Regions from separate parts of the Embleya sp. NPDC056575 genome, predicted to be linked through region 3. Evidence: riboswitches for the same ligand, from Rfam matches in the RefSeq annotation. Region 3 holds a riboswitch; each other region holds the start of a gene.
The links. Region 3 has a riboswitch for cobalamin ahead of ACFRCG_RS26010 (ABC transporter substrate-binding protein). Riboswitches for the same ligand answer to the same signal wherever they lie in the genome.

Region 1 (2,193 bases), on a different contig from region 3:
CACTGGACGGCCGCGGCCCTGGCCGAAGCCTTCACCGCCCTGCGCACCACGGCCTACCCGCCCGAGTAGGAGGACCGCGCGCGGGGGCGCCATCCGTGCCGCCCACCGTGTGCGGCGGCGACCGGGCGTCGTCGTGGGCGACCCGACCCGGGGTGGGCCGTCAATCGACCGGGTGGCATCACTCGGTTGGCGGTTACTTCGCGCCCTCCCGCGCGGTTGGGTCGACATGAAGATCCTGCGGGCCCCATACGGGCCGTGGCCCACCGAGACGTTCGAAACTCCCGTCTACGAGGCGTTGGTCGCCGAATGGCGCGACTCGGGCCGGGAGGTACCCCGGCCGACGGACCGACCGCAAGGCAGCCCGCCCCGACACGCCCGCCCACCCGGACCGAGCCCGCGCACGCGTCGGCCGTGAGTCGGCCGCGCGGCGTGATCCGGGCCCGGAGGCGACCCCGCTCGTCCCGACCCGAGGGCCGAGGCCGCCGATCCGCTCCGCGTGAATCGGCCGACCGCGGCGCGATGTGCTTCTTGTCACGCGCCCTGCGACACGCCCGGTGAGGAAGGAATTTGCCGGCCGATCGGCGCGGCGGCCGACGTGCGATCCACCATCGATCCGGTCCGCCCCGGCCGTGCTCCCGCCGCCCCCGGCCCCGTCCCGCGCGGCCCGTGCAGGCCCGGTGGGGCCGGACTGACGCCGGGGGAGCGGGGGTTCGGGGCGCTCGACGCGTGTCGCAATTGCTCGCCGGTCGTACCACCCGGGCACGTCTCCGGCGAACCGTGACACGCCGGGAATCGGGACCCGACACAACACCTGGGGGTGCAACGACCACCCCGCCACTACATATATGCTCTGCGACGCAGCTGGTTCGCCCGACCGAAGTTTCCGGGAAGGCGAGGCAAGAGGGAATCCGGTGCGAGGCCGGAACTGCCCCCGCAGCGGTGAGCGGGAACGAAAGTCGTCATAGAGCGCCGGACGCCGAAGGGCGTACGGGAAGCGACGGCCCCTAGGCACTCCGCGGACCACCGAGCACACGCCGTGCCCGGCGGTGCCCCGGCATGCCCGCGAGTCCGAATACCTGCCGGCTGCCCGCGCCTTCGGGCGTGGGGTCACCTGTACGTACGAGCTCGCGAGGAGAGAGCACGTGACCGTTGTGGACAGCGTGGGCGCGACCCGGATGCGGGTCGACGAGAGCCCCGAGGACCGCCTTGCCACCCTGGTGCGCACCCAGGCGCGCGATCTGCCGGAGGTCGATCCGGATCGGGTCGTCCGCCGGGTCGTCGCGGGTCTGAACGAGGGTGCGGACCGCGGCGCGGCGGCCGACCTGGCCGTGCGCACCGCCGCCGAGCTGATCGCCGAGGAGCCCGCCTACTCGCGGCTCGCCGCGCGCCTGCTGGCCGGCCGGATCGCCGACGAGGCCGCCGAGGCCGGCGTCGCCTCCTTCAGCGCCGGCATCGCGCTCGGTCACCGCGAGGGCATCATCGGCGCGGAGACCGCGGCGTTCGTCGCCGCGCACGCCGCCGAGCTGGACGCCGCCGTCGACGCCGACGGCGACCGCCGCTTCGAGTACTTCGGCCTGCGCACCGTCTACGACCGCTACCTGCTGCGCCACCCCGTCTCGCGCAAGGTGGTCGAGACCCCGCAGCACTTCCTGCTGCGCGTGGCGTGCGGTCTGTCCAAGGAGCCCGGCGAGGCGATCGGCTTCTACCGGCTGATGTCCTCGCTGGCCTACCTGCCCAGCTCGCCGACGCTGTTCAACTCCGGCACCGTGCACACCCAGATGTCCTCGTGCTACCTGCTCGACTCGCCCAAGGACGAGCTGGAGTCGATCTATGACATGTACGGGCGAATCGCCCGGCTGTCGAAGTTCGCCGGCGGCATCGGCGTGGCCTGGTCGCGGGTGCGCTCGCGCGGCTCGCTGATCCGGGGCACCAACGGGCACTCCAACGGCATCGTGCCGTGGCTGAAGACCCTCGACTCGTCGGTGGCGGCGGTCAACCAGGGCGGCCGGCGCAAGGGCGCGGCCTGCGTGTACCTGGAGACCTGGCACCCCGACATCCTGGAGTTCCTCGAACTGCGGGAGAACACCGGCGAGGACGCGCGTCGTGCGCACAACCTCAACCTGGCCAACTGGGTGCCGGACCTGTTCATGCGGCGCGTCGAGGAGGACGGCGTCTGGTCGCTGTTCGACCCGA
Region 2 (2,193 bases), on a different contig from region 3:
CCGTCCGGCGCCCAGCCGACGCCGTCCGAGCGGATCGACACGAGCAGGGTCAGTGCGCCGGTCACCGCGAATCCCAGCGGCGCGCGGGCCGCCCGCCACAGTCGTCGGGCGGGCACCTCGGCGAAGCCGAGCGCGATGGTCAGCACGGTGACCGCGACCAGCACCGCGCCGGGCCACGGCGGCAGCGCCACCGCGCACCCGAGCAGCCCGAAGGAGAGCACGGCCTTGTCGGCCGGATGACGGCGGCGCCAGACACTGGCATGCGCCGCCGCGTCGATCGGCAACACGGGTCAGCGACCCGGGACCGATACCGGGTCCTGCGCGGCGGCCGGATCGGGGCCCGGGCCTGACTCGTCGAGGGTGTCGCTCGCCTCGGGCGCGAGCTTTCGGCGGGTGCGCTTGACCCCGAACATGTACCCGACCACACCCGCGCCGAGCGCGGCCTGGAGCGCGAACAGGCCGGACTCGATCTCGCCGGACGGCGGCTCGTACAGCGGGCTGAACCACGGCTTGTAGTCAGGGTCGTTCTCGGTGATCGCGGTCTCGGCCCGGGTGTCGGAGCCCGTGAACGGCTCGTCCTTGTCGTCGCCCATGCCGAACACCACGGGCAGTGCCGCGAGCAGCACCACGGCCAGCACGATCAGCAGGTTGATCTTCGTCGAGCGCTTCACTTGCTCTTCTCCTCCTCGCGCACGGGCCGCACGTCGGTCAGCACGCCGAGGCGGACCAGGTCACCGCGACTCGACTGGCGCAGCAGGCGCACCACCAGGACGGTCAGCAGGCCCTCGCTGATCGCCAGCGGGATCTGGGTGAGCGAGAAGATGCCGCCGAACTTGGCCAGCGCACCCGGGAATCCGCTGTCCGGGTCGGGGAAGGCGAGGGCGAGCTGCACGCTGGTGACGCAGTAGGTGCTCAGGTCCGCGACGAACGCGCCGGCGAACACCGCGACGTCCAGCGGCACGGTGCCGCCGCGCCGGTCCAGGAGCGAGCGGGCGAGCCGGTATGCGCCGTAGCCGGCCCAGGGACCGACGATCGCCATCGAGAACACGTTGGCGCCGAGCGTGGTCAACCCGCCGTGGGCGAGCAACAGCGCCTGGAAGAGCAGGGTGATCGTGCCGAGCACCGCCATGATCGGCGGCCGGAACAGGATGGCGCCCAGGCCGGTGCCGGTGGGATGCGAGCAACTACCGGTGACGGATGGGATCTTCAGCGCGGACAGCACGAACGAGAAGGCGCCGGACGCGCCGAGCAGCAGGGTGTTCTCGGGCCGGTCGCGCACCTCGCGGGTGAGCGCGCGGGCACCGTGGACGACGAACGGGGTCGACGCGACGCCCCAGGCGGCGGCGTGTTCCCAGGGCAGGTAGCCCTCGGCGATATGCATGAGGAAGGGTCCCTCTCCAACACCTCGTGGACGGACGATCGCCGTGGCCGGTCTCCTGGCTGACGGGTCGTGCGTTCACGTCTCCGCCTTCCCGGGTCCGCGACAGCGGTCCCAGTGGCTTCCCGAGGCGACGAATCAACGTTTCCGCGGGGGTGGAGGAGAACTTCCCGATCACAGTGGCGAGGGCCGCGCCGGCATCGAACCGGCTTCCCGAGCACCACGGCGAGCCGACACTAGTGGTCGAGTGGACATGGCGACAAGATGGCATCTGCAAACCGTGCGCAAGACCACAAGGCGGGCGGAGCGGCGGAGCAATAGCCGCATTCCGGGACGGCGCGCGACGGCCCGTCGGGGCGGGAGCGCGGGGCGGGGCACGCTCGCGATCGTGGGGCCGGGCGCCCTTGCCCGCGAGGGAAGCGGGGCCTCAGTGCAGTCCGGGGCCGCGCCCACGGACCACCAGGGTGCCGGCGACCCGGTCGCCGATCCGCTGGCCCCGCTCGCTGGTGAGCACCGCGACCAACCCGATCACACCGAGCGCGAACGCGTCGACGCACAACAGCACCCAACGGATCGCCAGTTGGCGCCGCCCGGCCCGACCGCCGGACACGTCGACCACGCGGATCCCGAACACCTGCATGCCCCAGGTGCGCCCGTCGTGCTCGGCGGGCCGCAGCACCCAGTACCAGAACAGGATCGCCACCGCGACCACGAGCACGCCGGCGGTGATCGTCGCGGTGAGCGGACCGCTGCGGATCGAACCGTCGGGGTGGGTGGGCAGCAGCACGAACAGGAACATCGCCGCACCGGGCAGC
Region 3 (2,193 bases):
GCGCGGCAGCCGTAGCTGCCAGATGATCCGGTCGTCGAGCGGTGTGACGTCGGCGCCGCCGAGACCGAGCCGGCGCAGGACCACCTCGGCCACGACGTGCGGCGGTTCGTGGACCGATCCCACGGCGAGGCCGAGCAGGACGGTGAGCAGCAGCAGGACCACGGCGGCGGCCAGGGCCACCGCCGCACGACCGGCTCCCGCACGTCGATGGACGGGGCGATCGGTCACGGTCACGGACGCGGTGCCAGGCCGCTCAGGGCGGCCGAAACCCGGACGGCCCCGTCGGCGAGCTGCACGCCGGGGGTCGACTCCGAGAACGGCACGACCACGAACGCCCGATTTCGCACGGCCTTGAGCCTGCTCAGCACGGGGTCGTGTTCGAGGTAGTCGATCTTGGCCTGTGCGGTGTCCCAACCGGCGTCCGCGACCACGATGGCGTCGGGGTCCGCCGCCACCACCTGCTCCCAGCTCGCGTTCTTCCAGCCGCCGGGCAGCGTGTCGAAGACGTTGCGGGCGCCGACCGCGTCGAGCACGAGCTGGGGTCCGCCGTGGCCCGCGCCGACGTACGGGGTCTTCGTACCCGAGTCGTACCAGAGCACGTTCAGGCCCTTGCCCGCCGACTTGGCCGTGACGTCGGCAAGTTGCCGCTGCTGCGCGTCCCGGATGACGGCGGCACGCGGCGAGACACCGAACACCGCGGCGACATCGCCCAGTTCGTCCCACACCGCCTGGAAGGACGCCGGCGCCGCCGGCTTGCCGTCGGCGCAACCCAGCGGCGACAGGTAGGTGCCGATGCCCTGGGAACCCAGTTCGTCCCGCGTGCCCGCCACCTTGTCGGTGAACGCGCCGGCGTAGGAGGCGTAGAGGAAATCCGGGCGCGCCGCGAGGAGTTTCTCCTTGGACGGGTACTTCTCGGAGAGCACCGGAACCGTGTCGTAGGCGGCCTTCCATTTGGCCGGGACCACGTCGTCGAGGTAGGCCGTTCCGGCCATCCGGGACTGCAGATCGAGCGCCAGGGCGACCTCGGTGGCGCCCTGGTTGAGGGTGACCAGCCGGGCCGGCGGTGCGGTCACGGTGGTGGTGACGCCGCACCTGCTCACGCTCACCGGCGTCGGGTGGCCGCTCCCGGCCGCCGCGGCGGGCTTGTCGGGCTCGGGCGCACCCGTACACGCGCCGAGCGCGCCGACGAGCAGGAGCGCCACGGCGGCGAGGCCGGAGCGCGTGGAGCGCCCGGCACGCGGGGGGCGCGGGGGACGGATGAATCGTTCGGCGCGAAACGGGCGCGCGGAAGCGCGGAACACGTGTTCTCCAACCCTCGTGGAACATGTCGCGCCGTGGCCGGTCTCCTGGCTTCCGCATCGACGCTCCGCGGCCGGCCTTCCCGGTTGGCTCGTTCCCGATCCATCCAGTGACCCCGACCGCTTTGCGAGCGGTCGGCGAGGGCCGCGGGGCTCCGCGGCTACAGTGGCGAGGGCCGCGCCGGCTTGAACCGGCTTCCCGTGCACCACGGCGGCCACAGGCTACCAAACCGCTCCTCGCGCCTCGTCGGCCCGCTGCGACGTGCGGGTTCCGAGTGACGTCCGAGCCACCTCCTACGCTGGGCGCTGCCGCGCCGCATCGGGTGAACGCGGCCGTCCTGGTGGGGAGTTGCGGTTCGTGATGTCGTGGGAGAGTGCGGCCGGCCTGCGTTCGGCGTTGTATGCCGCGTATCGTCTCGTGCCCGTCGCGGCGGGTGTCGAGTTGACGACGCGGCTGAGGACCGAGGTGTCGGAGGCGCTGGCCGCCGACCACGTGGCCCCGCCGTCACAGCTGATCGAGGCCGTGCTCGCGTCGGGTGACCACGACCTGATGGCGCGACTCGCGTGCAACCGGCACCTGGACGAGGACACGGCCGTGCGGATGGCCGGCCACGGGGACCCGGACGTGGGCCTCGCGCTGCTGAGCCGGCGCTCGGACACGCGCGTGCACGAAGCGGTCTGGGCGGCGGCGGACCCCGCGTCGGCGGACTGGCACACGCGCCTGGTGGTGCCGCTCCTCAAGCACGACGGGACCCGGTTGTCGCGGTCGATGCTGCACTCGCCCTTCCCCGACGCGGTCCGACACGCGATCTCGCGGCTCGCCCCGTATCTGCCCCCGTGGGTCGTCGTGGAGCGTGTTCTGGGCGTCTGTGCCACGCACACCCGGCTCGCCGAC

Region 1: another riboswitch for cobalamin. It lies ahead of ACFRCG_RS13520 (ribonucleoside-diphosphate reductase subunit alpha); the one in region 3 lies ahead of ACFRCG_RS26010 (ABC transporter substrate-binding protein).
Region 2: another riboswitch for cobalamin. It lies ahead of ACFRCG_RS05605 (energy-coupling factor ABC transporter permease); the one in region 3 lies ahead of ACFRCG_RS26010 (ABC transporter substrate-binding protein).

The regions. Positions count from the first base shown of each region.
Region 1 covers NZ_JBHTVA010000014.1:74,108-76,300, forward strand. Annotated here, with positions in the region: gene mug (G/U mismatch-specific DNA glycosylase) at 1-69, shown strand, start outside; cobalamin riboswitch at 846-1,099, shown strand; gene ACFRCG_RS13520 (ribonucleoside-diphosphate reductase subunit alpha) at 1,176-2,193, shown strand, end outside.
Region 2 covers NZ_JBHTVA010000005.1:183,909-186,101, forward strand. Annotated here, with positions in the region: gene cbiQ (cobalt ECF transporter T component CbiQ) at 1-287, opposite strand, end outside; gene ACFRCG_RS05600 (energy-coupling factor ABC transporter substrate-binding protein) at 291-671, opposite strand; gene ACFRCG_RS05605 (energy-coupling factor ABC transporter permease) at 668-1,381, opposite strand; cobalamin riboswitch at 1,409-1,618, opposite strand; gene ACFRCG_RS05610 (RDD family protein) at 1,806-2,193, opposite strand, start outside.
Region 3 covers NZ_JBHTVA010000034.1:35,520-37,712, forward strand. Annotated here, with positions in the region: gene ACFRCG_RS26005 (FecCD family ABC transporter permease) at 1-234, opposite strand, end outside; gene ACFRCG_RS26010 (ABC transporter substrate-binding protein) at 231-1,301, opposite strand; cobalamin riboswitch at 1,319-1,533, opposite strand; gene ACFRCG_RS26015 (hypothetical protein) at 1,660-2,193, shown strand, end outside.